4 regions of the Streptomyces sp. NPDC127119 genome follow, and region 3 is predicted to be linked to each of the others. Evidence: riboswitches for the same ligand, from Rfam matches in the RefSeq annotation. Region 3 holds a riboswitch; each other region holds the start of a gene.
The links. Region 3 has a riboswitch for cyclic di-AMP ahead of ACFVH5_RS40405 (peptidoglycan DD-metalloendopeptidase family protein). Riboswitches for the same ligand answer to the same signal wherever they lie in the genome.

Region 1 (4,709 bases), on a different contig from region 3:
CCATGCCCTTCACCCCGACCACCGTGCCGAGGCCGAACTGGTCGTGGGTGACCCGGTCCCCGACCGCCAGCGACACCACCGGCTTCTCCGAGGAACCGCGCCGCGTCGCGAAGCCGGACGCGCCCGAGGCCGCCGAGCGCGAGCGGGAGGAGGACAGGGAGGCCGCCACACCGCCGACCGGACCGGAGGCCACCGCTCCCATGGAGCCCGTGCGCTTCCAGTCCAGATGGGCCTCCGGGATCTCCTCCAGGAAGCGGGACGGCGGGTTGTACGAGGGCTGCCCCCACGCGCTGCGCATCGACGCCCGCGTCAGGTAGAGCCGCTCGCGCGCGCGGGTGATGCCTACGTACGCGAGGCGCCGCTCCTCCTCCAGCTCCTTGGTCTGGCCGAGGGCGCGCATGTGCGGGAACACGCCGTCCTCCATGCCGGTCAGGAAGACGACCGGGAATTCGAGGCCCTTGGCGGTGTGCAGGGTCATGAGGGTGATGACCCCGGAGCCGTCCTCGTCCTCGTCGGGGATCTGGTCGGAGTCGGCGACCAGGGCCACCCGCTCCAGGAAGGCGGCGAGCCCGGTCGGCGTACCGGCCTCGGCATCGGCCTCGGCCGTATCAGCCTCGCCCTCGCCCTCGTTCGCTCCCGTGTCCGCTCCGCCGGCCGCCTCCTGCTCGAACTCCAGGGCCACGGAGGCGAGTTCCTGGAGGTTCTCGATGCGGGTCTCGTCCTGCGGGTCGGTGGAGGCCTGCAACTCGGCGAGGTAACCGGTGCGTTCGAGGATCGCCTCCACGACGGTCGCCGGGCCCGCGCCGGACTCGACGATCGTCCGGAGGTCCTCCATCAGCGTGTTGAACCGCTTGACGGCGTTCGTCGAGCGGGCCGCCATGCCGTACGCCTCGTCGACGCGGCGCAGCGCCTGCGGGAAGCTGATCTTCTCGCGCTGGGAGAGCGCGTCGATCATCGCCTCGGCGCGGTCGCCGATGCCGCGCTTGGGCACGTTCAGGATGCGGCGCAGCGGTACGGAGTCCTCGGGGTTCGCGAGCACCCGGAGGTACGCGAGGACGTCCCGGACCTCTTTGCGCTCGTAGAAGCGGACGCCGCCGACGACCTTGTAGGGCAGGCCGACCCGGATGAAGATCTCTTCGAAGACACGGGACTGGGCGTTCGTACGGTAGAAGACGGCGACGTCGCCGGCCTTCGCGTCGCCCGCGTCGGTGAGACGGTCTATCTCCTCGGCGACGAACTGCGCCTCGTCGTGCTCGGTGTCGGCGACATAGCCCGTGATGCGCGCTCCCGCGCCCGCGTTCGTCCACAGGTTCTTCGGGCGGCGCGATTCGTTGCGCTCGATGACCGCGTTGGCGGCGGTCAGGATCGTCTGCGTGGAGCGGTAGTTCTGCTCCAGCAGGATCGTCGTCGCGTTCGGGTAGTCCTCCTCGAACTGGAGGATGTTGCGGATCGTCGCGCCGCGGAAGGCGTAGATCGACTGGTCGGCGTCACCGACGACGCACAGCTCGGCCGGCGGGAGGTCGTCCTCCCGCGGCGGTACGTCCTCGGGGTGCGCGACGGGGTCCGTGGCGCTGCCGACGAGCTCCCGGACGAGGGAGTACTGCGCGTGGTTCGTGTCCTGGTACTCGTCCACGAGGACGTGGCGGAAGCGGCGGCGGTAGTGCTCGGCGACGTCAGGGAAGGCGCGCAGGAGGTTGACCGTCGTCATGATCAGGTCGTCGAAGTCCAGCGCGTTCGCCTCGCGCAGCCGCGACTGGTACATCGCGTAGGCCTGGGCGGCGGTCTTCTCGAAGCCGTCGGAAGCCTGGGCGGCGAAGTCCTCCTCGTCGATCAGCTCGTTCTTCAGGTTCGAGATCTTGGCGCTGAAGGACTTCGGCGGGAAGCGCTTGGGGTCGAGGTCCAGATCACGGCAGACCAGGGCCATGAGCCGCTTGCTGTCGGCGGCGTCGTAGATCGAGAACGACGACGTGAAGCCGAGCTTCTTGCTCTCGCGGCGCAGGATCCGTACGCAGGCGCTGTGGAAGGTCATCACCCACATCGCGTTCGCCCGCGGGCCCACGAGCTGCTCGACGCGCTCCTTCATCTCGCCCGCGGCCTTGTTCGTGAAGGTGATCGCGAGGATCTCGCCGGGGTGCACCTTGCGCTCGCCCAGCAGGTGCGCGATGCGGTGGGTGAGCACACGGGTCTTGCCGGAGCCGGCGCCGGCCACGATGAGCAGGGGCGAGCCGTGGTGGACGACCGCCGCGCGCTGGTTCTCGTTCAGCCCGTCCAGGAGCGCGGCCGGGTCCACCAGGGGCCTCGGGGCGCCGTCGCGGTAGTAGCCGTCCCTCGGCCTGCTGGGAGGAGGCACGTCGAAGCGCCCGCCGAACAGGTCGTCCGGACCGTGGTCCGGCGCCTCGTCCTCGGGCGGCGGCGGGGGCTCTTCCTCGTGGGCCCGGGAGGGCTTGAGGTCCGCCAGGAAGCTGTCATCAAAGAGGCTGCTCATCGCTCTCCGAGTCTAGGCGCCCCCACTGACACCCGGCCGCCACCCCGGAAACTCGGCGGAATCCCGGGCGGGCGGCCAAGGGCAGAGCCTCACCCGTGATGAGTACGCCACTACACAGGGTCGCCGGGAAGGCGGCGGTGCGGGGGGGGGGGGGGCCGGTACGGCGGCGGTGCGGTGTGCGGCGGTGCGGTGCGCGGCGGTACCGCCACAGGGCGCTGATTTCGCCCCGCATCTGAACCGCGTACGACTGGGCTCCGTATAACCGTGCGGAGACAGGGCGCACCGGACATCGCCTGCTGGAGGTCACTCCTGAGCCGACCGGAACCGGCCCGTCGGCGTGGGCGCCGCTCCGCGACCCGGTCGACCCGCTCCCGTGCCCCTCGGGGACAACTCGGAGCAGATCATGACCAATTGACGTCGGCGGACGACACCCGTGGTCCAGGTCACGAAAATGTATCGGGCATATCGCACATCAAACTTCACAGGTGCCACACGTATTGGCTAACTTTCGCGTAGGCCGCTCGACCCGCACCGGCGAACAACGCCGGGCCGAGCGGGCTCCGCCGAATCCGGCATGCCCTCGTGGCCTCCGGAACCGGGGACCCAACCGATCCTGGGGTGAATCGGTCCGAACTCCCTCGTGGGACAAGGACCGTAGGGCAAACCTTCCGAAGCACTCGCCCGAACCCGACAGCTAACTCGGTAGGCGGATGACGGAAGGAGACGCCCTCGTGGCGCCACACCGCAAGTTGCGGCCCCCCAGTTCTCTGGGCCTGCGGACACCGGCCCTCGCCACCGCGGCCCTGACCTCGGTGGCCCTGCTCTCCCAGACGGCGGACGCCTCGCCGGCCGCGGAGCCCAGGCCGAGCACGGAGGAAGTCCAGAAGAAGATCGACGACCTCTACCAGCAGGCGGGCACTGCCACCGAGAAGTACAACGCCGCCAAGGAGAAGACCACCAAGCAGCGCAAGCGCGTCGCCACGCTCCTCGACGACGTCGCGCAGCGTACGGAGAAGCTCAACTCCGCGCGTGAGGCGCTCGGGACGTTCGCCGCGGCGCAGTACCGCACGGGAGCCTCCGCCCCCGACAGCGCTTCCCTCCTCCTCGCGGACAATCCGCAGGACTACTTCGACCAGACCCAGCTGATGAACCGGCTGACCGCCCGCCAGAAGCAGGCCGTCGACGAGTACGTCACCGAGCGGGCCACCACGTCGAAGAAGCGGCAGGAGGCCTCCGAGGGCCTGGAGACGCTCACCACGACGCAGAGCACGCTGAAGACGTCCAAGGCGGACGTTCAGCGCAAGCTCGCCGAGGCGCGCGAGATCCTCTCGAAGTTGACCGCGGAGGAGAAGGCCCGCTTGGCCGCGATCGAGCGGAAGAAGCAGGAAGAGGCCCAGCGCAAGGCGGACGAGCTGGCGCGGCAGCAGGCGGCCGACGCGGAGCGCCAACGCCAGGAAGCGGCGACGCAGGGCACGGGAACCGCCACGGGTTCAGGGACGGGCACAGGCTCGGGGAGCACCTCGGGCTCGGACTCCGCCTCCTCCACCAAGGCCGCCAAGGCACTTGCCTTCGCCCGCGCCCAGATCGGCAAGCCGTACGTCTGGGGCGCCAGCGGCCCCGGCTCGTACGACTGCTCCGGTCTGACCCAGGCCGCCTGGAAGGCCGCCGGTGTGACGCTCCCGCGCACCACCTGGGACCAGGTGGACACCGGCACGACGGTCTCCGTGGACAACGCCCAGCCCGGCGACCTGGTCTTCTTCTACGACGACATCAGTCACGTCGGCATCTACATCGGCGACGGCATGATGATCCACGCCCCGAAGCCGGGCGCGTACGTCCGCGAGGAGTCGATCTACTACATGCCGATCCACAGCGTGGTGCGGCCGGGCTAGCGCCCAGCTGCATCTGGACGGAACGCGGACGGGGTACGGCAGGCATGTGCCGTACCCCGTCCGCGTTCCGGACCGGCTTCCAGGCTTCCGCGGCGGCTTCCCGGGCAGTTTTCAGGGCGGCCTCCGGGGCGGTCGCTCAGGTCCAGAGCAGCGCGATGAAGATGTTCACCGTGGTCAGCCCGCCCACCAGGGCGAACAGGCCCTTCTCCACCTTCTCGTCGTCACGCTTGACGTAGACGAGGCCCAGGATCACGACCAGCAGGGCCAGCTTCACACCGATCTTGATGTTGTTGACGGTCTGGTCGTCGGCCTGGTTGAGACCGACGAGGACC
Region 2 (4,709 bases), on a different contig from region 3:
CAGGGACTCCTGGAGCCGCTCGGCGGAGATGTTGGACGCGGCGATCGCGCGCACCTTGCCGGAGCGCACGAGCTCGTCCAGGGCTCCGAGGAACTCCTCGACCGGCACGGAGGGGTCGTCGTAGTGGGTGTAGTAGAGGTCGATGTGGTCCGTCCGCAGCCGGCGCAGCGACGCCTCGGCCGCGGCCTTGACGTTCGCCGGGGAGAGGCCCTTGTACGCGGGATGCGCGCCGGCCTTCGTGGCGATGAGGACGTCGGCGCGGTTGCCGCGCGCGGTCAGCCACTCGCCGATGACGGTCTCGGACTCGCCGCCCTCGTTGCCCGGCGCCCAGGCCGAGTACGCGTCGGCGGTGTCCACGAAGTTCCCGCCGGCGGCCGTGTACGCGTCGAGGACGGCGAAGGAGTCGGCCCGGTCGGCGGTCCAGCCGAAGACGTTGCCGCCCAGGGCGAGCGGAAACACCTCAAGGTCGGACGAACCCAGCCTGCGAAGAGAAGTCATGCCAAAACCAACGGCCGAACCGGACGGCCGTATTCCATACTCCGCGACATCGCGGCCCCGCAGGGCACGGACACCGGCTTGCGGATTGAGGCTTTACGGGTTGAGGCCCTTGCCGCGCAGCCAGGCCATCGGGTCGATCCCGGTGCCGCCGGCCGTGTGGACCTCCAGGTGGAGGTGCGCCCCGGTGACGTTCCCGGTGGCACCCACGCGCCCGATGACGTCGCCCGTGCTGACCTTCTGCCCGACGCTGACGCCGATCGACGACTGGTGGGCGAACCACAGCTCCGTACCGTCGTCGAGCGTGAGGACCGTGCGGTAGCCGTACGAGCCGCTCCAGCCCGCCTCGGTGATCGTGCCGCTGTGAATGGCCTTGATCGGGGTACCCGTGGGAGCGGCGAAGTCCAGACCCGTGTGCTGACCGGAGGACCAGAGCGAGCCGGACTGCCCGAAGGTGGAGGTGATCGTGTACGAGGAGGTGGGCAGTGTGAACTGCTTGGCCAGCTCGGCGAGGCGTGCGGCCTCGGCCTTCGCCTTGGCCTCCTCCTCCTTCTTCGCCTTCGCGGCGGCGGCCTTGGCCTTCGCCGCGTCCTGCTCCTTGGCCGCGAGCGTGGCGGCCTTCTTCGCGGCGGCGGCCTCGGCTGCGGCCTGGGCCTCGCGGTCGACCTGGTCCTGCTGGAGTTCGGCCTGGAGCATGATGCGCGAGCGCAGGGCCTCGCCGGCGTCGGCGTTGCCCTCCTCGGCGTCGGCCTCGGTGAGTCCCGCGGCGGTGAGCGCCGTGCTGGAACCCTCGGGGGCCTCGTCGTCGGAGATCAGCGAGCCGACGTTGGGCAGGTCGGGGATCGAGATCGACACCGGCGGCTTGCCGGTCTGCGCGGAGGCCATGCCGCCCGCGCCGACGGCGGCTATGACACCGACGCCCAGAACGGTGGAGCTGCGGGCGAGTCCCCCGCCACGCTGCTTGGCGACGCGGTGCTTGCCGCGGACGGGAACGACGGTGTCCGCGCTGGGATTCCAGGGCTCCCAGGTCTCGTCGTCCCTGCGGGCGCCGAAGGCGAAGGTGTCGGGCTTCTTCTCGCCCGAGGTCTCTCCCGTCACCTCGTCAGGCATGAACGAGGGTGTGGGGGCAGGCCTGTTGAACGCCACGTGGGCGCGCTCCTTTCCTTCCTTCTCGCCTACCGGGTTAGCTGACGGGTTCGGAGCAGGAAGGTCTCCTACGCGCGTCAACCGCGGTGTTCACCACCACGAAAGACACGCGATTCACCCCATGTAGGTGGTTCCCCGGTTCCCTTGCGGGATTCGGCGCGTGCGCACGGAGCCGTCTCTTGTGACGGCTGGGACACCGCGCTGCGTTATCGAACGTTAATAGACTCAGGCACCGGATTCCAAGCTGTTCTTGATGATCGTTACGGCTCCTGGCCTGGACTTAAACGCTGGGAGCGGGGTAAATCGGGCGAGTTGATCGCCATTCACGGGTACGGGTTTTGCTGACGGTGTGTCAGTTGTTATGCGCAGGGGCGTCGTTCGACTACTGCAGGTGATATGGGTCGGGAAGAGCGTCCCGGCTCCCTCACGGCCGGCGAACGGCGAGCAGTGCCATGTCGTCCGTACCGCCGCCCCCGGTGTACCGGAACACGTCGTCCACCACCTCGGCGAGCAGCGCGTCGGGCCCGGCGAACCGGCGCCCGGACAGCCGTGCCGCCGGATCGAAGAACACACCCCGCCCGTCCCGGGCCTCGGACAGCCCGTCCGTGTGGAAGAGCAGCATGGCCCCGCCCGGGAACTCCTCCTCCTGCGCGCGGTCGGGCCAGGCGCCCAGGTCGCCCATCCCGAGCGGCAGCGCGGGTTCCGCCGCGGCGAGCGTGCGTACGGTTCCGTCGCCACGCAGCAGGAGCGGCCCGGGATGGCCGCGGTTGACGAGCCGTACGCGCTGGGCGCCGTGCGGGATCTCGGCGAGCACGGCGGTGATGAAACCCTCGAAGACCTCGACGCTGTCGCGCCGCACCCCTTCGCGCATCAGCGACCGCTCCAGCCGCTGGGCGACCCCCTCCAGCGTGCTCTCCTGTTCGGCGGCCTCCCGGAAGGCCCCGATGACGACGGCCACGGCGGCGACCGCGCCCATGCCCTTCCCCCTCACATCGCCCACGACGAGCCGTACGCCGTGCGGGGTGTCCTGCACGGCGTAGAGGTCGCCGCCGATGAGGGCGTCGGTCTGCGCGGCCACGTACCGGACCGCGAGGTCGAGGCCGCCGGTGCGCGCGGCGGGTTCGGGCAGGACGGCCCGCTGGGCGGCCTCGGCGATCTCGTGGGCGGAGGCCAGCCGGGCGTTGCCCAGGCTCACGAGCCGGTTGATGACGACGGCGAGGCAGGCGACCGTGGCCACGGTCGCGATCTCGGTGATCCCGCTCGCGTCGACGGCGAACCGCACGGTCACCAGCGCCATGGCCGCCGTGCCCGCGACGCCCGTCCACACGGTGGCGCCGAGCGACAGCAGGGGCGCGGCGACGAGCGAGGCGGCCGAGAGGAAGGGCGCGGCGGTGAAGTACTGCGGGGTGAGGACGTCGTAGAAGACACCCGCGACGATCAGCAGTGCGGGGAGCACGCGGACGACCGCGCGGGTACGGGGGTAGAGGCCGGTCCGCTTGTCCGGCGGCGGCCCGGCGGAGCCCGGCGACCGCTGCTCGACCGCTCGACGCCCGATCACGTGTCTCCTGCCCTCGACCACCTCGCTCCGTCCAGGGTTCCGGGACCGGCGGGGCGGGGCGAGCGGACGGGGACCGGGCGAGTGAGCGCCGGCGCGGGGACGGCACAGAGGAACGTAAAACACCTGAGGCCGGAATCCATTGGATTCCGGCCTCAGGCCTTCAGTAGCGGGGACAGGATTTGAACCTGCGACCTCTGGGTTATGAGCCCAGCGAGCTACCGAGCTGCTCCACCCCGCGTCGTTGAGACCACTGTACGCCATTCGCGGGACCCCGCGCACACGGGCAGATGTCAGCCCCGGTTCAGGTGGCGGTTGGGTGCCTTGGCCGCGCTCTCGTGCTCCGGGAGTACGACGACGTCGGCGCCCTCCGCCGCGAGCAGGCCGTTGCCGTCGGCGGCGGCCACGAACGTGTCGGGCTCGCGCCACGCGGTGACGACCCGGCGCACGCCCGCGTCGAGGATCAGCCGGGCGCAGGGCGCGGGCCGCGAGGCGCGGCGGGCGCAGGGCTCCAGGCTGCTGTAGACCGTGGCGGCCGTCAGCCGGGGGTCGTCCGGCGCGATCTTGGCGAGCGCGGCCTCCTCGGCGTGCGAGACGGGGTCGGACTCGCGGGAGTACCCGCGGGCCAGTTCCGTGCCGTCGGCCGCGACGACGACCGCGCCGACGCTGAAGGCGGTCCGCGAGGGCGGGCACTCGGCGGCGAGTTCGCAGGCGAGGGCCAGCCACCGGTGGTCGGCGGCGGAGGGTACAGGTCCGGTGCCGGGCGCGGTGGGCACGTACCGCATGAGCACCACGTCTCCCACGGGCCGGGTCTCGATCAGCCACAGCCGGCTGCGGGGGCCGCCGGGGTATTCGCCGTCCCCGAAGAGCTTCGGCGCGTGCGGCTGGCCCACCACGAGGGGCGCGAGGGCGAGCTGCAGTTCGTCGGCGAGGCCCTGCTGGAGGAGCTGGGTGTGGACCCGGCCGCCGCCCTCGACCATGAGCCGCCGTACGCCGCGGACGTCGTGGAGGTGGGTGAGCACGGCCCGCCAGTCCAGTCCGGGCCCCACGGGGACGACGTCGACGCCGAGCCCGTGCAGGGCCTCGGCGGCCGTCACGGCGCCCTCGTCCGTCGTGTAGACGACCTTCTCGCCGCCGGTGGACCAGAAGTTGGCGGCGGGGTCCAGGTCGCCGGTGCCGCTGACGGTGACCTTCAGCGGGTACGCGGGCCGGCCGGCGGCGACGCGGGCGGCGCGGCGCTCGGCGGAGTTCACGAGGAGCCGCGGGTTGTCGGCGCGCAGGGTGCCCGCGCCGACCAGGATGGCGTCGGAGTCGGCCCGTACCTCGTCGACCCGGTCGAAGTCGGCGGGGCCGGAGAGCAGCAGCCGTTCGGGGCCGGTGTCGTCCAGACGGCCGTCGAGGGAGACGGCGGCGGACAACAGGACGTGGGGGTGGGGCATGGACGCGCTCTCTTTCGCGGGGTGGGTGGGGCAGCGAGGCGGGTGGGGCGGGGCCCGGTCCCGGGCTTCGGCTC
Region 3 (4,709 bases):
GGTCCGGAAGCCGAGCGGCACCGCGCTCTCACTCGAACAGGCGACCGCGCTCCTGATCGGCCCGCCCTTCTTCCACATCCTGACCGGACGCGGCGCGGACGGCCTCGACACCGAGCAGCTCACGGAGCAGTTCGTGCGCGCCCTGAACCATGCGGGGGCCTGACACGCCCCCGCCCGCCCCTGTCAGCCGTTGAGCAGCCGTCCGGCCCGGGACATGCCGAAGGCCGGACCCCGGGGATCACAGGGTCCGGCCTTCGGAGATTCACATCGGCCGACGTCGGTCGACGCCCGTGGGCGTCAGTCCGCGTCAGACAGCGCCGGAGGGCGTCAGACGGAGACGCCCTTGGCGCGCAGGTACGCCAGCGGGTCCACGTCCGAGCCGTAGTCCGGGGTGGTGCGGATCTCGAAGTGCAGGTGCGGGCCGGTGACGTTGCCCGTGGCACCCGAGAGGCCGACCTGCTGTCCGCCGGTCACGGTCTGACCGGCCGAGACGGAGAGGGAGGACAGGTGGGCGTACTGGGCGTAGTGGCCGTCGGCGAGCTGGATGACGACCTGGTTGCCGTACGCGCCGCCCCATCCGGCGGAGACGACCGTGCCCACGCCGACGGACTTGAGCGCGGTACCGGTGGGCACCACGAAGTCGACACCGGTGTGGTAGCCGCTGGACCACATGCTGCCGGACATCTTGTACGAGGTGCCGATGGACGCCCCCGTGACCGGCAGCGTGAAGCCGGTGGCCGTCGAGGTGTCCGCCGCCTTGGACGCCGTGGTCGTCTTCTTGGCCGCGGGCTTCTCGGCGGCCTTGTCGGACGACTTGGAGGCGGTGGAGTCGGAGCTGGACGCCGCCGCCTTGCCGCCGAGGGCGAGCTTCAGGCCCGGGTGGATGAGGGACGGGTCGCCGCCGATGGACGTGCGGTTGTCCGAGTACAGCTTCTTCCAGCCACCGCTGACGTCCTGCGTGTCGGCGATCTTCGACAGGGAGTCGCCCGAACGCACGGCGTACGTCCTGGTCGCGACCTTCTTCGCTTCGGCCTTCTTCGCCTCGGCCTGCTTCTCGGCGGTCGGAGCGGCGGCGGCGGACTTGCTCGCGATGTTCGAGACGTTCGCGGCGCTCGCCACGGAATCGGCGGCGGTCTGCGGAGTCGCGGCGTGCGCTCCGGCGGCGCCGAGCAGCGGGAGGGCGAGAGCCGCGCCCCCGGTTCCGGCCACGGCCATGGAACGCGAGAAACGCTGGGACTTGGGACGGCGGTGCTTACCCTTCGCGGGCATGACGAATTCCTCTCCGGCGCCTGCGAGGTGAGCTGTCGGGTGCGAGCTGGAGATGCCCGGCCGTGCTTTCGCACGACTTAACCCCAAGCCGTTCCGGAGACCGGAACAGGCGTCTTACCTGTGGGTCCCCCGCTCCTGCCACGTACGGGTGAGTGCGGATTCCGGGCGGCGGCAGGATTGGGCGTCCGTCCGGATTGGAGGTGAACGTAAGCGACATGAAGAGGCGCAAACAAGCTTGGGGGTTTCCTGTGTGCCCCGTTTTCTTGATCCTCGACCGAAATACCGGTCACCCTGTGTGAATGCGGTCTATCCACCGCTTGTTAAAGCCCTGCAAACAAAGCGGACTTACGTGAGCATGGCGACAGCGGAACGTCACGGATATGACGCTGCTCACCAAGGACCGCCCCAGGAGCCTTCACTCCGGCGCGAGTTGGAACGAAGGCTCCATTACGGACACAACAGTCAGATGCGACGCAGCCGGATAACTGACGCATCGAGGTCTCCCCGCAGCCCCGTCCGCAACCCGTGGTGCAACAGCACCGCGCCTCGGTGGACTTCACCCGTTTCGAGGCATTCGTACGATGCCGACGGGTCGAGGCCCCGCAGCCGCACCGGCAGGGCCGGCTCACCGTAGTGCTGGGCTTGGAGCCAGGCGAGGACGACGACCTCGCCGTCACGGACATACTGGACGGCGCTCAGTCCGCCCTGCGGCGCCCGCAGCCGATGGAGCTCGCCGCCCTGCACGACGGGCCTGATCTCCTTGTAGAGCTCCACCCAGGTCCGCGCCTCGGCCAGCTCCTCCTCGGTCCAGCGGGTGAGGTCGCCGCCGACGCCGAGCACCCCGGCCATCGCGCTCACGAAGCGGAAGCGCAACGAGCTGACACGTCCGTTGAGCTGTGTGTTCGGGCTGTCGGTGACCCAGGCGGCCATGGCCCGCGCGGGATGCACCTGGCTGAAGCCGTGCTGGATGGCGAGCCGGTCGAGCGGGTCCGTGTTGTCGGAGGTCCACACCTGGTCCGTACGGGCCATGATCCCGAGGTCGATCCGGCCGCCGCCGCCCGAGCAGGACTCGAAGGCGACACCCGGGTGGGCGGTCCGCAGCCGGTCCAACAGCTTGTACAGGGCGTGCACATGGTCCACCCACAGCCGTTGCGGGTAGGCCTCGCCGGGCCAGCCCGCGTCGGTGAAGGCGCGGTTGAAGTCCCACTTCACGTAGTCGATCGGGGCACTGGAGAGCAGCGCGTCGAGCTGTTCCCACAGGTACTCCTGGACGTCCTCGCGGGCGAGGTTGAGCACGAGCTGATTGCGCAGTTCCGTCCGCTTTCGTCCCGGCTGGAACTGCACCCAGTCCGGGTGCGCGCGGTACAGCTCGCTGTCCGGATTGACCATCTCGGGCTCGACCCAGATGCCGAACTGCATCCCGAGCCCGTGCACGTAGTCGCTCAGCGGCTTCAGTCCGCCCGGGAAGCGGTCCCGGTTGACCGTCCAGTCGCCGAGGCCGGCCCGGTCGCTGGTGCGCGCCCCGAACCAGCCGTCGTCGACCACGAACAGCTCGACGCCCGCCCCGGCGGCCCGGCGGGCGAGCGCCCGCTGCTGCTCCTCGGAGATGTCGAACTCCGTGGCCTCCCAGGAGTTGTAGAGCACGGGCCGGTCCTGCTCCGCGTCCGGGATCACGTACGCGCGCTGGTACGCGTGCCAGGCGCGGCTCGCCCCGCCGAAGCCGCCGTCGCTCCACAGCCCCGCGAAGACGGGAGTGACGAAGGTCTCCCCCGGCTCCAGCCGCAGCAGGCCCGAGTCGTCGTACCCGGCCCCGCCGGTGATCTGCACGCGCGCGTCGGGCAGTTGGGCCACCGCGATCCGCCAGGTGCCCGACCAGGCGAGCGCGCAGCCGTAGACCTCGCCCAGCTCCTCGGTGGCCGTGCCGTCCGCGTCCAGGGCCACCCAGGGCAGGTGCTGGTGCCCGGTGTGCCCGCGCCGACTGCCGATGATCTTCTCGCCGTACGTCAGCTCGGAGCGCACGAGCCGGGACTCGGCCGCCCACCGTCCGTGCAGCTGGGACAGCCGCCACCCGTCGCGCTGCGGGAGCGTCCAGGTCGCGGAGTCGGCGCGCAGCACCTCCAGGGCGGGCCCTTCGTTGGCGAGGGTCACCCAGCGCTCGACGACGTCGGTGCCTGCCCGCATCCGGTAGTGCAGGGTGATGCCGAGCCCGGAGTCGGAGAACCGCAGCCGCAGCTCGTCACCGCCGGCCCCCTCGGCCGCCTCTCCGTCGGCGGTCTCCCCCTCGACGATCGCGTACCCCTCGAAGCGCCATTCGGTGCCGCGCCGGTCCGGCGTGCGCACCGACAGCGCGGGCCGTACGAAGCGGGGGCCGCCCTCGACCGGGTACTCCTCGTGGCCGTCGAGGGTCGCCTCGAACGCCCAGTACTCGGGACCCGGGCCCGCGGCGAGCGCCTCGGCGTCGGGGAGCGCGATCCTCGGGCCCCAGTGCAGATGAAGCAGCTCGTCCTCGTCACCGAGCCGCAGGCCGTAACTGCTCGTGGGCCCCGAAAGAAGCCACGTACGGCCGTCTGCGCCGATCTCTACCATCAAGCCCTCACATATTCGAACAGGCACGCTCAAGCCCCAACATCATCAGGGCCGACCTGCCCTTCGGGCAACGCCTGTGGACAACTCATTGGCCCACGAACCGATGTCGTATCGTCGGATACGCACCTCGCCGACGAGCCGCGTCGGTGGCCGAGGGGAGGAGCCCCCGTGACGCAGCAGGTCCCGTCGACCGAGCCCGAGCTGACCGGCGTACGCAACTTCCGCGATGTGGGCGGCCTGCCGACGGCGGACGGTCGGCGGGTGGCGTACGGGCGGCTGTTCCGCAGCGGCCACCTCGCGCACGCGACGCCCTCAGACGCCGCGTTCCTCGCCTCGCTGGGCCTGCACACGATCTTCGACTTCCGCAACGCGGCGGACCAGAAGCTGGAGGGCGCCGACGTCGAGCTGCCCGGCGTGCGGAACGTGAACCTCCCGCTGACGGACCCCGCCGACGGCGCCGAGTTCTGGAAGATGGTCCGCGACGGGAACCTGGACGAGCTGCGCGGGCTGCTCTCGGACGGCCGGGCGGCGAACCGCATGATCGCGTCCTACCGCACGATCATCAAGCACCGCACGGCCGAGCACCGGCAGGTGCTGCACTCACTGGCGGAGGACAGCGTCCCGGCCCTGATGCACTGCGCGGCGGGCAAGGACCGGGCCGGTCTCTCCGTCGCCGTGACGCTCCTCGCGGTGGGCGTCGAGCGCGAGGCGATCGTGACGGACTACCTGGAGTCGAACGCGGCGCACCGCCGCTACAAGGTGCACCGCAGCAGCTCCGCCTCCTCCGCGTACACCCCCGAGGTGATGGAGCTGCTCGGCCCGCTCTTCGACGCACGCGCCGAGTACCTGGCGGC
Region 4 (4,709 bases), on a different contig from region 3:
GCCGACGAACTGTGCCGGTACGCGGTCCTGTTCGGCGACCCCCAGCTCGCCCTGACCGCCGTGCAGCGCGTTCTCGACATCACCGCGGAGGAGGTCCAGGAGGTCGCCAAGGCCCGCCTGCGCCCCGACAACCGCGCGGTGCTGGTCTACGAGCCGGTCGCCCCCGAGGAGACCGACGCGGCCGAAGAGACCGGCGCCGCCGACAACACCGACGAGGAGGCGGCCAAGTGACCGAGCTCGCCACGATGGAGTTCCACCCGCAGCCCCAGGCCGGCGAGGCCAGGCCCTGGGCCTTCCCGGCGCCCGAGCGCGGCACCCTGGGCAACGGCCTGACGCTGCTGCGCTGCCACCGCCCCGGCCAGCAGGTCGTCGCCGTGGAGGTCCTTCTGGACGCTCCGCTCGAAGCCGAGCCCAAGGGCCTCGACGGCATCGCCACGATCATGGCGCGAGCCTTCTCGGAGGGCACCGACAAGCACTCCGCCGAGGAGTTCGCCGCCGAGCTGGAGCGCTGCGGCGCCACCCTGGACGCCCACGCCGACCACCCCGGCGTACGGCTCAGCCTCGAAGTGCCCGTCTCCCGGCTGCCCAAGGCGCTCGGCCTGCTCGCCGACGCCCTCAGGGCACCCGCGTTCGAGGACGGCGAGATCGAGCGGCTGGTGCGCAACCGGCTCGACGAGATCCCGCACGAGAGTGCCAACCCGGCCCGGCGGGCCGCCAAGGAGCTGTCCCGGCAGCTCTTCCCGGCGGACTCCCGGATGTCGCGCCCGCGCCAGGGCACCGAGGAGACGGTCACCGCGATCGACTCGGCGGCCGTACGCGCCTTCTACGAGAAGCACGTACGCCCCGCCACGGCCACCGCGGTCGTCGTCGGCGACCTCACGGACGTCGACCTCGACGCGCTGCTCGGGGACACCCTCGGCACCTGGACCGGCTCGCAGGCCCAGGCGCGTCCCGTGCCCTCGGTGACCGCCGACGACACCGGCCGCGTGATCATCGTGGACCGGCCCGGAGCCGTCCAGACGCAGCTGCTCATCGGCCGCGTCGGCGCGGACCGCCACGACCGTGTGTGGCCCGCCCAGGTGCTCGGCACGTACTGCCTCGGTGGCACCCTCACCTCCCGCCTGGACCGCGTCCTGCGCGAGGAGAAGGGATACACCTACGGTGTGCGGGCGTTCGGCCAGGTGCTGCGCTCCGCTCCGGACGGGACGGGCATCTCGATGCTCGCCATCAGCGGCTCCGTGGACACCCCGAACACCGGTCCGGCGCTCGACGACCTGTGGAAGGTGCTGCGCACCCTCGCCGCCGAGGGTCTGACGGACGCCGAGCGCGACGTCGCCGTGCAGAACCTGGTGGGTGTGGCGCCCCTGAAGTACGAGACCGCGGGCGCCGTCGCGGGCACGCTCGCCGACCAGGTCGAGCAGCACCTGCCGGACGACTTCCAGGCGACGCTGTACAAGCAGCTCGCCGCGACCGGCACCGTGGAGGCCACCGCTGCCGCCGTCAACGCGTTCCCGGTGGACCGTCTGGTGACCGTCCTCGTCGGGGACGCCGCGCAGATCGAGGAGCCCGTCAGGGCCCTCGGCGTCGGCGAAGTCAGCGTCGTGACGGCCGAGTAGGGATCTGAGGCCGGGCAGGGCCCGCGATCGGGCGGGACACTGTTCACGGCCGGGGCCCGGGTGACTGGACGAGTCACCCGGGCCCTTTTCTGTCCTTCTTCGTCCATGGTTTGTCCGTATTGCAGGGAAGTTGCCTGTCTGCCCTGTGGCATGCGCTACAAAAATGGTGATCCGTTTGTCTATTGAAAGAGGCGCCGCTTAGCGTCGGTCCGGCTGTTCGTCAGGCACTGCGCCGCGTCCGCGGCACCGGACAGTCATCGCCGAGTCCCCGTACGGCGCGAGCCAGGGGAGCCGGGGACCCAGGTCCCTGGGGTGAATCGGACGCCCTTCCCGAAGGGGGTCCGTAGGAGACCTTCCTGCTCCGAACCCGTCAGCTAACCCGGTAGGCGAGAAGGAAGGAAAGGACCAGCCACTTCATGGCGTTCACCCGCGCCACGGGGAAGCACCGTCTTCCCAGCCGCATGACGCGCACCACCCGCAGGACCGTCGGCGTCGCCGCCCTGGCCACCACCGGTGTCGTGGGCACGCTGGCCGCCCCGGCGTTCGCCGCCGAGAGCGAGATCGAGCAGACGGGCCCCCTCAAGGCCGTCACCATGGGCGACTCGGTCGCCCACGAGATCGACGCGCAGGCCGTCGCCCAGCGCCAGGCCGCCGACCAGGCCGCCGCCCGCGAGAAGGCCGAGGCCGCCGCGAAGAAGCGTGCGGAGGAGGCCAGGGAGAAGGCCGAGAAGGAGCGCGAGGCCAAGGCCCGTGCGGCCCGCGAGGCCGAGCGCAAGCGCCTCAACGCCTACACCGCGCCGATCACCGGCTCGTACGTCTCCACGTCCTACCAGGCCGGCGGCGGCATCTGGTCCTCCGGCAGCCACACCGGCATCGACTTCCACGCCGCCAGCGGCACAGCCGTGCACGCGGTGGGCTCCGGCACCGTCGTGGAGGCCGGCTGGGGCGGCTCGTACGGCAACCAGATCGTCATCAAGATGGTCGACGGCACGTACACCCAGTACGGGCACCTCTCGTCCATCGGTGTCTCGGTCGGCCAGACGGTCACTCCGGGGCAGCAGATAGCCCTCTCCGGGGCGACGGGCAACGTCACGGGGGCGCACCTGCACTTCGAGGCGCGGACCACCGCCGAGTACGGCTCCGACATGGACCCGATCGCGTACCTCCGCGGGCACGGCGTGAACGTCTGACCGCACGGCACCCGCCGCCGCGGCTCCGCGCGGCACCGCACCTCCGTCGCAGGCCCCGGCTCACCGAGCCGGGGCCTGCGTGCGTTCGGACGGCTTCCGGTCGCTTTCGTACCGGACGACCGCCTGTTCAGAAGCCCGGTGTGTCCAAAAAATATCCATGGATTCCCGGCTGCCTTCGGAATTTCCCGTTCTCTGCAATAGAGTCACCGAACAAGCGTCAATCGACCGCGTTTCGCGGGGATTAAGGCGGAGGTCCGGTCATGCGTATTCCCGCGCGCTCGGTATGCACGGCGATCCGGGACGACATCGTCGCGGGTGTCTACGAGCGCGGCAGCCGGCTCACCGAAGAACTGCTCGCGCGCCGCTACGGCGTCTCGCGGGTCCCCGTGCGCGAGGCGCTGCGCACCCTGGAGGCGGAGGGCTTCGTGGTCACCCGCCGGCACGCGGGCGCGTGCGTCGCGGAACCCACGGAGCAGGAGGCCGCCGACCTCCTGGAGATGCGCGTGCTGCTGGAGCCGCTGGGCGCCGCCCGTGCCGCCCAGCGGCGCACCGAGGCCCATCTCAAGGTGCTGCGCGGCCTGGTCAGGCTCGGCCAGGAGCGGGCCAGGCGGGGCAACAGCGAGGATCTGCGCTCGCTCGGCGGCTGGTTCCACGAGACGCTCGCGCAGTCCTCGGGCAGCCCGGCGCTGACCTCGACGCTCGGCCAGCTGCGGCACAAGATCGCCTGGATGTACTCGGTCGAGGCGCCCGCGCACCCCGCCGAGTCCTGGACCGAGCACGGGGCCATCGTGGACGCCGTGGCCCGCGGTGACAGCGACCGGGCCAGGGCGATCACGGCGCTGCACACGGAGCGGGCGATGTCCGCGCACCGGCTGCGTTTTCCCGGCGGGGACCGCGCCGAGCGTGTGAGGACTTCGCAACATCCCGTAAACACAGCGGGCCTGCGGCATTAACAGAAGCACCGTATACAAAGAGAGATATTCGGCGGGGCCCTATTTCCGGTGCCCTTTTCTTCCGCGTGCCCTGAATTGCGGAGCACGTCATTTCCGTGTGCGCGGAAGCGGGTGGAGGCGGGCGGAAATCAATACGCCGCAGGCAGGAAAAGAACGGCCCCCGGCCCTGCACGCTCCCGGACGCGCGAACGGCGGAGCCGCGTCGCCCGGGGTGTGGGTGACGCGGCTCCGCCGTACGGGATCCGGGGCGACCGATGGGGTCCGACGGAATCCGGGGAGACCCCAAGAGGTCCCAAGAGGTCCGAGAGGCCCTGAGGGTCAGACGGTCTCGGGGAGTTCGTCGAGGCCCTCGGCGACCAGCTTCGCGAGGCGGTCGAGCGCGGCGTCCGCACCCTCGGCGTCGGAGGCCAGGACGATCTCCTCGCCGCCCTGGGCGCCCAGGCCGAGGACCGCGAGCATGGACGCGGCGTTGACGGGGTTGCCGTCGGCCTTGGCGATCGTCACGGGGACGCCGGTGGCCGTGGCCGCCCGGACGAAGATGGAGGCGGGACGGGCGTGCAGGCCCTCGGCCCAGCCGACGTTGACGCGGCGCTCAGCCATGTGATGCTGCCCTTCAGGTGTCAAGGTTGTCTAGACCAGTGTTCCATACGGTGAACAGTGGGGCGTGCCGTGCGCGGGTGCGGGCCCGGACCGGCCCGGGCCCCAAGACTGCCCCGGGTCCCCGCCGGGCGCGAACCCGCCGTTGTCGGACCCGAGTCGTACTCTGGGCCCCATGCAGACCCCGACGGACCGGCACGAGTACCCCGCTCACTGGGAGGCCGACGTCGTGCTGCGCGACGGCGGCACCGCGCGCGTCCGGCCCATCGCGGCCGACGACGCGGACCGCCTCGTCAGCTTCTACGAGCAGGTGTCCGCCGAGTCGAAGTACTACCGCTTCTTCGCGCCGTACC

Region 1: another riboswitch for cyclic di-AMP. It lies ahead of ACFVH5_RS18690 (NlpC/P60 family protein); the one in region 3 lies ahead of ACFVH5_RS40405 (peptidoglycan DD-metalloendopeptidase family protein).
Region 2: another riboswitch for cyclic di-AMP. It lies ahead of ACFVH5_RS32940 (M23 family metallopeptidase); the one in region 3 lies ahead of ACFVH5_RS40405 (peptidoglycan DD-metalloendopeptidase family protein).
Region 4: another riboswitch for cyclic di-AMP. It lies ahead of ACFVH5_RS00085 (M23 family metallopeptidase); the one in region 3 lies ahead of ACFVH5_RS40405 (peptidoglycan DD-metalloendopeptidase family protein).

The regions. Positions count from the first base shown of each region.
Region 1 covers NZ_JBHXTO010000038.1:2,202-6,910, forward strand. The annotation lists gene pcrA (DNA helicase PcrA) at 1-2,485, opposite strand, end outside; cyclic di-AMP (ydaO/yuaA leader) riboswitch at 3,037-3,210, shown strand; gene ACFVH5_RS18690 (NlpC/P60 family protein) at 3,217-4,377, shown strand; gene ACFVH5_RS18695 (hypothetical protein) at 4,514-4,709, opposite strand, start outside.
Region 2 covers NZ_JBHXTO010000110.1:5,185-9,893, reverse strand. The annotation lists gene ACFVH5_RS32945 (aldo/keto reductase) at 1-498, opposite strand, end outside; gene ACFVH5_RS32940 (M23 family metallopeptidase) at 592-1,641, opposite strand; cyclic di-AMP (ydaO/yuaA leader) riboswitch at 1,653-1,810, opposite strand; gene ACFVH5_RS32935 (PP2C family protein-serine/threonine phosphatase) at 2,066-3,199, opposite strand; tRNA gene ACFVH5_RS32930 (tRNA-Met) at 3,364-3,437, opposite strand; gene ACFVH5_RS32925 (dihydrofolate reductase family protein) at 3,490-4,635, opposite strand.
Region 3 covers NZ_JBHXTO010000188.1:1,039-5,747, reverse strand. The annotation lists gene ACFVH5_RS40410 (TetR/AcrR family transcriptional regulator) at 1-163, shown strand, start outside; gene ACFVH5_RS40405 (peptidoglycan DD-metalloendopeptidase family protein) at 328-1,269, opposite strand; cyclic di-AMP (ydaO/yuaA leader) riboswitch at 1,274-1,447, opposite strand; gene ACFVH5_RS40400 (alpha-galactosidase) at 1,732-3,855, opposite strand; gene ACFVH5_RS40395 (tyrosine-protein phosphatase) at 4,024-4,709, shown strand, end outside.
Region 4 covers NZ_JBHXTO010000001.1:17,523-22,231, forward strand. The annotation lists gene ACFVH5_RS00075 (M16 family metallopeptidase) at 1-231, shown strand, start outside; gene ACFVH5_RS00080 (M16 family metallopeptidase) at 228-1,616, shown strand; cyclic di-AMP (ydaO/yuaA leader) riboswitch at 1,865-2,020, shown strand; gene ACFVH5_RS00085 (M23 family metallopeptidase) at 2,033-2,806, shown strand; gene ACFVH5_RS00090 (GntR family transcriptional regulator) at 3,067-3,759, shown strand; gene ACFVH5_RS00095 (HPr family phosphocarrier protein) at 4,078-4,359, opposite strand; gene ACFVH5_RS00100 (GNAT family N-acetyltransferase) at 4,532-4,709, shown strand, end outside.